One region of the Halomonas sp. M1 genome, then DNA from elsewhere that is predicted to be linked to it. Evidence: predicted binding sites of a transcription regulator. Region 1 holds the regulator's gene; the other holds the start of a gene.
The links. The regulator FliA, encoded in region 1, starts transcription of late flagellar genes. The targets are predictions, from matches to a motif close to CTAAAGTTNNNNNNNNNNCNGCCGATA.
Positions count from the first base shown of each region.

Region 2: fliD (flagellar filament capping protein FliD) is a predicted target of FliA. The motif match lies at 2,285-2,311, and genes of this name have one in related genera.

Region 1 covers NZ_CP121119.1:2,600,893-2,605,072, reverse strand. The annotation lists gene P8S54_RS12035 (sensor domain-containing diguanylate cyclase) at 1-499, opposite strand, end outside; gene P8S54_RS12030 (OmpA family protein) at 536-1,195, opposite strand; gene P8S54_RS12025 (MotA/TolQ/ExbB proton channel family protein) at 1,200-2,015, opposite strand; gene P8S54_RS12020 (RNA polymerase sigma factor FliA) at 2,055-2,753, opposite strand; gene P8S54_RS12015 (flagellar protein FlhE) at 2,781-3,218, opposite strand; gene P8S54_RS12010 (hypothetical protein) at 3,311-3,877, opposite strand; gene flhF (flagellar biosynthesis protein FlhF) at 3,874-4,180, opposite strand, start outside.
Region 2 covers NZ_CP121119.1:2,846,682-2,850,861, forward strand. The annotation lists gene P8S54_RS13160 (hypothetical protein) at 263-592, opposite strand; gene fliD (flagellar filament capping protein FliD) at 849-2,195, shown strand; gene fliD (flagellar filament capping protein FliD) at 2,428-3,822, shown strand; gene P8S54_RS13175 (flagellin) at 4,022-4,180, shown strand, end outside.

The sequences.
Region 1 (4,180 bases):
TACCGCATGCTTCGGCGACGATCAGCCCGTGCCAGTCGCTGTCAAAGTGGCAGATCGACACGCGGTCGTGACCGGTCAACTCCTGAACAGCCCGCACTAGGTAGTCAAGCAACTCCTCTTGATGACTCGCTTCCGTCAGCCTGAGCAGGCGCTCATTCACCGTGCCTAACAAGCGCCGTTTACCAACCGGTGTTAATGGTTCAATTTCTACCACAACGTAGGCGCCTGAACGGTAGGCATAAAGCTGAAAGCGCGTTGGGCTCGCCGGGCGGGTAAAGGTTAGCGGCCCGGCCAAGCGCTGCTGGCCCTGTAGCTCGTGGCGTAGCCGCTGGCTTAGGCGTTTACCCAGCACTTCCGACAGCGTCTGATCACGCCCGTCGGTAACGGTCGTGCCAACCAGTGCGGCAAGGTTGCTACTGAAAGCTTGAATGCGCCGACTGTCAGCATCCAACACCAGCAAAGCACCAAACGACTGAAGTAAAGGGTGTTGCTTCGGCACGAAAATAGCCTCGAAAAAAGTCTATTCACCCTCAAGCTACTGCTTTAGCAACAGCTCAACGCGCCGATTGGCTGCTCGCCCTTCTGCGGTCGCGTTACTTTCCATGGGTTGGGTGTCGGCATATCCGACCGCCCGCATTCGTGAAACAGCGACTCCCTGGCGTTCAAGGTGGCGCACAACCGCAATCGCGCGCCCTACCGAGAGCTCCCAATTCGAGGGGAACCGAGGAGTAGCAATGGGTATATTATCGGTATGCCCCTCTACCGAAATTTGACCTTCAAAGGCCTCAAGCGCCGTTATCAGGTTTTCTAGCACATTCTGCCCTTGGGGCGTTAGCACGGCATCGCCACTGGGAAACAAAAGGCTATCATCAATACGCAGGGTAAGGCCTTCACGGCCTTGGGAAACACTGACCCCGGGAATATTTAGCCCCGCCATCTGCGGCCTTAGCCCCTGGTGACGAGGCTGAATACCAGTGGCTAAGGTTGCCAGGGGCAGCGCAGTAATCGCACTGGCCGAGCGCATTCTGTCGCTATCTGCCGCTTCTCCCCCGCCTGGCGGCGTTAACGCCAGCAGGAGGACAAACAGGGTGATTAGTAGCGTCAATACATCCAGATAGCTCGTTAACCAGCTCTCATCCCCCTCGCCTTCGGCAGTGGGCATTTCCAGCGCATGACGGGCTTCACTGTTCAGCATGTCGCTACCCTTTTGTCGCGGGGCTAGGCGTGGTGCGTGGCTTTACAGTAGCATCGCGTATTTCGTCGTGGTAGTTGGCAACAAAGGAGTTGAGTGTTTCTTCAATAAACGACGGTAGGCGACGTTTGGTGATGAGCGATATACCTTCAAGCACCATGTTCATGGTAATGAGGCGCTCTTCGGTACGACGCTCAAGCTTAACGGCAATAGGCTTAAACACTAGGTTGGCGAGCAAAATACCGTAAAACGTGGTGAGCAGGGCAACGGCCATGCGCGGGCCAATGACTTCTAAGTCGCCCGCATCCATGACTTCAAGCATGTTAACCAACCCCACCAACGTACCAATCATGCCAAAGGCAGGCGCGTAAGTGGCCATCGTGCGGAAAATTTGTGCCTCTGCATGCTCGCGCGCTTTTAACCGCGCTATGCGCCAGCGCAGCATGTCGAAGATTTCATCCTCTTTGGTATTGGCAATGACCAGTTGAATGCCCGTGCGTAGAAACGGGTTACGGGTGTGCTCAAGCTCTTTTTCCACCGCCCGAACATCGCCTTTAAACCATAGCCGAGACATCGACACGAGTTCGTTAATGTCATCTCGAACATAGGTATTTTCACGGCGAAACACTAAGCCTACCAAGCGCACTACCCGAAGTACTTCTTTCAGCGGGTAACTGATAAACGTAGCGGCCAGCGTACCGGTAATGACAATCGCTAACCCCGGTAAGTTAAGAAAGCTTTCTGGGGACTCTGCGGTAAAAAACAGCACGCTTACCAGCAGTAGAATGCTGGCAGATATACCGATCAGCGTAGATGGATTCATCAACGGCTCCTCGCCGGGTTCAAATAAGTGAGTGAGAGATTAATTGGCGTCGTGCAAACGGGCGCGTAAACGGCTAACGGCCTGACTATGCAGCTGGGAGACACGGGACTCGGTAACCCCCAGCACAGCACCCACCTCTTTTAAGTTCATCTCTTCTTGGTAGTACAGCGCCATTAATAGCTTTTCTCGCTCTGGCAGCGCCTCAATCGCTTCAATCAAGGTTTGACGTTGCTGAGCGTCCAACAACTGGTCGAAGAGCACATTGCCAGCGCCGCTACTAGGCTCACCACCCTCTGTCACCAGCTCTTCAAACGGCAGCAGTTGGCCGCTGTTGGTGTCATTGAGTAGCTGCTGATAGTCGCTTAGCGGCATTTCTAAATCACGGGCGATTTCCCCCTCTTCGGGAGCGCGGCCTAGCTGTTGCTCCAGCCGCCGCACCGTCTCATCCATCGCTCTGGCCGAACGTCGCACGCTACGGGGTAGCCAGTCGCGCGTGCGTAGCTCATCCATCATCGCGCCACGGATTCGCTGGCTGGCAAAGGTGGCAAATGTCGCACCTTGGGCCGCATCAAAGCGCCCAAGGGCTTCTAACAACCCCACCATGCCCGCCTGGATAAGATCATCTAGCTCGATGCTCGCGGGCAACCTCACCTGCAGCGTTAAGGCCTGACGTCTCACCAGTGGCATGTATTGGGTTAACAGCTCACTCTGTTTGATCCTGCCTTGTGCTGTATACATCCTCGTGCCTCGCGGCTAAAACACTTTTTACTGGTAATTCACGATGGCTTGCAGCCCCTGTACCCGCACCGGCCGCTGGCCGGGCGTTAAGGCAAAACGAAAGTACAGCGGCGCATCGGCGTGCTTTCCGGCTAATGCCATAGTGGAACCCCGCATGCTGTTAAGTGGGATGCACTGTTCAGGGTGACATAGCCAAGCATTGACTGGCGACGCCGGTGGCGCCTCATACCGCCACTGTATCCGATCAATCACTGCGTTTCCCACTTGCGCTGCGCTGGGCGCTACGATGGGCTGGCTGCTGCTGACCCGGTCGCTCATGGCGACCATGACACTGGGAACTTGGCTGCTCCAACTGCCAGGTGCTGCCTGTACGCTACTTGCCAACCCCATTGCGATGAGCGACACCGTAATGCTCAACGTGACCACCTTTAAGATGCTCCTACCCTGCCTGCTTTGTCGCTGCATGGGTGCTCCCAGTAACGCTACTAGATAGTGACCAGTACTTATCTGCCAGTACTTCTCTGCCAATACCCGCTTGCTTGTAAACGCTGCAGCCCTTATCGGGCAAGCAGCAGCAGTTCTGTGTCTAAATAACCTGCGGCAGCTTCTCGCAAGTTATCGAGTAATCCTTGGCGTGGCAAGTGGGGCTCATGCAGCGCCAACAGGCGCTTTGGACCTTTGTTGTCATGCACTTGCCGCAAAACTCGGTACATCGGCATAAACGCATCCGCATCGCTACTTACCCACAACGCCCAGCGCGGGTAGCGCGCCACTAGTAATGGCAGATTAGCTGTAGCAGGGTCAACCAGGTGAATGTCCCAGTCATCTGGGTCGCCTGCCCAGCGGCGCCCCAATGCCGACCACTGGCTGAGGCGGCTTCTTACCTTGTTAACCTGGTGCTGATGGGTGGGTAAGCCCACCACCACCAGCGGCTGTTTCGGCGTGGGCGGTGCCTCTACGGTTGGCACCATGGCGGATGCAGCGTAAACAGAAGCCGCTTCCTTTGAGACTGGCTCTGCGGGAGCTGGCTCATCCGGCAGCGTATCTTCGGGTATGTCTCCGCGCTGCTGACGCTGTAAATCCGCCCATTTTCGCAGCCCCGCTGCCTGGTCTTGGCTGCTCATAGCATGCCCTCTCGGCTCACGCTACCTAGCTGACGAATCGCATCGCGGGCCATAAAGGAATGCACTAATCCATCGAGCAAGGCGGTATCGCGCCGTTTTCGCTGGGTGCCTAGCAGCAGCATCAGGTCGGTGCGCAGGGCCAGGGCAGCATCATCGTCGGCACTGTCCAAATGCCCTGCTACGGCGGCAACGCCGCTGGCCATGAGCAGGCGTATTTCAGCACTGACATCACCACTGTCGGCTTCTTTAAGCTGCTGCCATGCCCGCTTCGTCAGCGCGGTGACCCCTTCGCTTTGCAGCTGG
Region 2 (4,180 bases), 250 kb from region 1:
TCTCTAAAACGCAAAAAGCAAGGAGTGCCGTTATGCGTAGCATTATTTACATCGTAGGTTTAGTGGTGGTAGTTCTGTTTGTTCTATCGATGCTTGGCCTGCGTTAATCCAGCACGCCCCGACGTAGCAAAGCGCCTGCAGGTAATTGGCTTCAACTAGCCCCTGCGGGCGCTTTGTATTTTTAAATATCTTTTTTCAAATCACTGGTTTTAAAGCAGTGATTTCAAAACCGCCAGTGTCACGTACTGGCAAGCAGCAAGCGCTACGCGCAGTCTGCGGCCCCTTGGCCAAACATATCGAACATCATCTCTCGCCCCATAGCCGTTAATACCAAACGGTGGTAATCGTTAAATTCCGCGGCACCGCTCTCTTCAAGCACCTGCTGGCAAGCCTGCCAGTGGTTATGCTGCGCGCTTAGCTGGTTAAGCTCGCGCTGGGTAAGGCCGCGCTGGGGCAGAGTGAGGGTTTCAAGTACGTGGCCGCTGTCGTAAAGCAGCTCGGCAACGGTAGAAAGACAGTGACGCAGGCTGCGCTGCACATGGTAAGCGGCCGTAGCGACTTGGGGTGCGGGCTGAAACACCGGGGAAGGCATAAATGTTCTCCTGCAAACAGGACCAAAACGGGCTTGTTGCAGTGCATTATAAAGCAATGAGGGTGTTAGACCAAGGTCTACATTCGAGATGTGCGTTAAGCTGTCATTTACATGCGGTAACTATTGAATGCTTAAAAGTTTTCTTTAATGTTTAAGTTTAGGGTTTAATAGTCGATAACTTTAAATTATAGATCGACATTCAACAGATAAGCAGCGTCAAGATAGTAGAGGGCGTTTTAAAAAAGGACGGTATTGTATGGCTACCATTTCATCACTCGGCATTGGCTCTGGGCTAGACTTGAACGGCTTACTGGATCAGCTGCAGGAAGCTGAGCGAGGCAAGCTCGAACCCATAGAGCGTCAACTGGAAACCCAGCAAACCAAAATTTCCGCTTACGGCCAGCTACAAAGCTCCCTTGCTCAGTTTCAAAGCGCCTCCGCCGCGTTAAACGATAGTGCGCTGTATGAAAGCCTTTCCACCAACGTAGGCGGTAGTGCCGTTACCGCCGCTGCAGACGGTGAAGCGCAGCCCGGCAACTACAACGTAACGGTTGACCGATTGGCGAGCGCTGGCACGCTCGCGACAAATTCGGTCGCTGATCCTGAAGCTTCTCGCACTGATACAGATCGTACCTTAACCTTACAGTTCGCCGGTGATGACCAGCCAAGTGTGCCGGTGCAGATTGCTGCTGGAAGCTCCCTTGAATATATTCGCGATGCGATAAATGCGACCGAAGATAGCGGTGTGTCTGCCTCGATTATCTTTGATGGTGAAGAGTATCGTTTAGCGCTGAACTCTACCCAAACCGGTGAAGCAGCTTCCGTATCTGGCCTTGAATGGGATGGTGCTGACAACCCTCTAGCGGCTGATGTCATTCAAGCGGGTCGAGATGCCTCGTTAAATGTTAACGGCATCGCGATTACCAGCCCTACCAATCAAGTGGAAGGCGCTATCCAAGGCGTAACGCTTAACCTGCAAGAAGAGGGCAGCAGCACCATTGCCGTAGAGCAAGACACCCGCGCCGTGCGTGAAGCCGTTACCAGCTTTGTGGATGCCTATAACGACCTAAAAAGCACCATGGGTGAGCTAACCAGCTTTAACCCAGAGACAGGTGAAGCAGGCGAGCTAAACGGTGACAGTGCTACCCGCTCGGTGGAGTCCCGCCTGCGCAGCGTACTCAGTGGCGGTGTGGAAGGCCAGTTCTCCATGCTGAGCGATATTGGTATTTCGCTACAGCGGGATGGCACGCTTGAAATTGATGATGGTGCGCTGGATGACGCCATTGCCAATAACCAAGACGCGCTTTCGACGTTTTTTGCCGGTGATTCAGCTGAAACCGGCATGGCCGGCCAATTGAACCAAACCATTGAGCAGCTGCTAAGCCCCAATGGTGCCGTCACCGGAGCCATCACTGGTGCTGAAAACCGCTCTGAATCATTGGTTGAGCGTTACACACGTATGGAGCAATCCATAGAGCAAACTATCTCCCGCTACCGTACCCAGTTTGGTCAGTTGGATGGCATGATCGCCCAGATGAACCAAACCAGCGATTACCTCACCCAGCAGTTTGATGCACTGGATGCCCAGCTAGGCCGTAGTTAACAATCGGTCGTGATGCCCTAAAACGCCTGCGCCAAGCAGGCGTTTTTGTTAGATAACCCTCCCGCCTTCTTTGAAAGCTCGAAAAAGCGCTAAAGTTATGCGCTGTTCTGTCGATAAAGATAGTATCTATTTTATGGGGGCGCTGAGTATCACTGCGCGCGCCCGTTCGGTTGTTTAAAAATGGCTTATTTAAATTAGCCATGGTTTAGCTTTTGCACTGAGGAAATCCCGCATGGCGACAATAACCTCTCTTGGCGTTGGTTCTGGCCTTGACCTAACAGGGCTGCTTGATCAGCTTCAGGAAGCCGAGCGGGGCAAACTTGCGCCGATTACGCTTCAGAAAAAACAGCAGCAGGCGAAAATTTCCGCGTTTGGCCAGCTGCAAACGTCGCTGAATGCGTTTCAAGACTCAGTTGCGAAAATTAACGACCCCAAACTGTACCAAAGCCTTTCCGCCAGCGTGCGGGGCGATGCCGTTAAAGCCACCACCACTGCCAGCGCACTGCCCGGCAGCTACCGGGTGGAAGTGACCCAGCTTGCCACCTCCGGCACGCTGGCCTCTAGCCGGGTAGATAAACGCGACGCAGCGCTAAACCTGCAAGGCGCTACGGCGCTGCAGCTCAATTTTGGTAGCGGCGATTCTGTCGACATCGACATTGCCCCCGGCAGCAGCCTTTCCGCGATTCGTGATGCTATTAACGCCAACAAAGGAGTTGGTGTTAACGCCACCATCATCAACGACGGCCAAGGTTACAGGCTGGCGCTAAGCTCTAAAGAGACAGGGGCCGATGCCTCCATTGATGGCTTTAGTTTTATCGATGCTGACAAGCAGCCAGTGACGGGCCCCTTCGCGGAAGATACAGATACCAAACGTGCTGGTGAAAACGCGGCTCTAACGGTAAACGGCATTACCATTAGCAGCGCCAAAAATCAGATTGAAGGCGCGATTCAAGGAGTAACGCTCAACCTCTCTGAACTCAGTATTGCCGATGGTGAAACCGCCACCAGCACTATTAACGTAGAGCGTGATACGCTAAAGCAGCGCGAGGCCATTAACGGCTTTGTAAAAGCCTATAACGACTTAAAAAGTACTATCGGCAAACTCACTAGCTTTAGTGGTGACAGTGAAACCGCTGGCGAGTTAGTGGGCGATAGCACCGTGCGCACCATTGAAAGCCGTCTGCGTAGCGTGCTCACCAGTGGCGTTGAGGGGGGCGAGCTTTCAACCCTCAACCAGCTTGGTATTACCCTACAGCGGGATGGCACGCTGAAGGTTGATGACACTAAGTTAAACGACCTAGTGGCTAATAACCCCCAAGCATTAAGCGACTTTTTTGCCGGTGAGAAAAAAGGCAGTGGGCTGGCAGGCAAACTAGGCACCAGCATTGAACAACTGCTGGGCAATAACGGCGTTGTTAAACTGGCAATAAGCGGCGCAGAAAACCGCGTGAAAAGCCTAGACGACCGTTTTGAGCGCATGGAAAAAAGCATTGAAGGCACCATTATCCGCTACCGAAGGCAGTTCAGCCAGCTAGATGGCATGATTGCCCAGATGAACAGCATGAGCGACTACCTGACTCAGCAGTTCGACGCGCTAGATAACCAGTTAGGCCGTAGAAGAAGGTAAACCCATCGCAGTTAACCTCAGTAAAAACCTAAAAGGCGGCCCAGGCTGCCTTTTCTCATTTTTCAGTTACTATTTTTTACATCTTTTTTTACCACTTCCCCTAAAGATTCCCCTCATCAAGCCGTTATCTATAACAACGGCACATACAGTGGCCGAAAAGCAGGCCTTCTAGGCCAGTGTCCCAGCAAGGAGAATCACCATGTCAGTGATCAATACCAACATCACATCGATGATCGGCCAGCAAAATCTGCAGAAGAGCCAGAACGCGTTGACCACGTCCATGGAGCGCCTGAGCTCTGGCTTGCGTATCAACAGCGCCAAGGATGATGCGGCAGGCCAAGCCATCGCTAACCGCTTC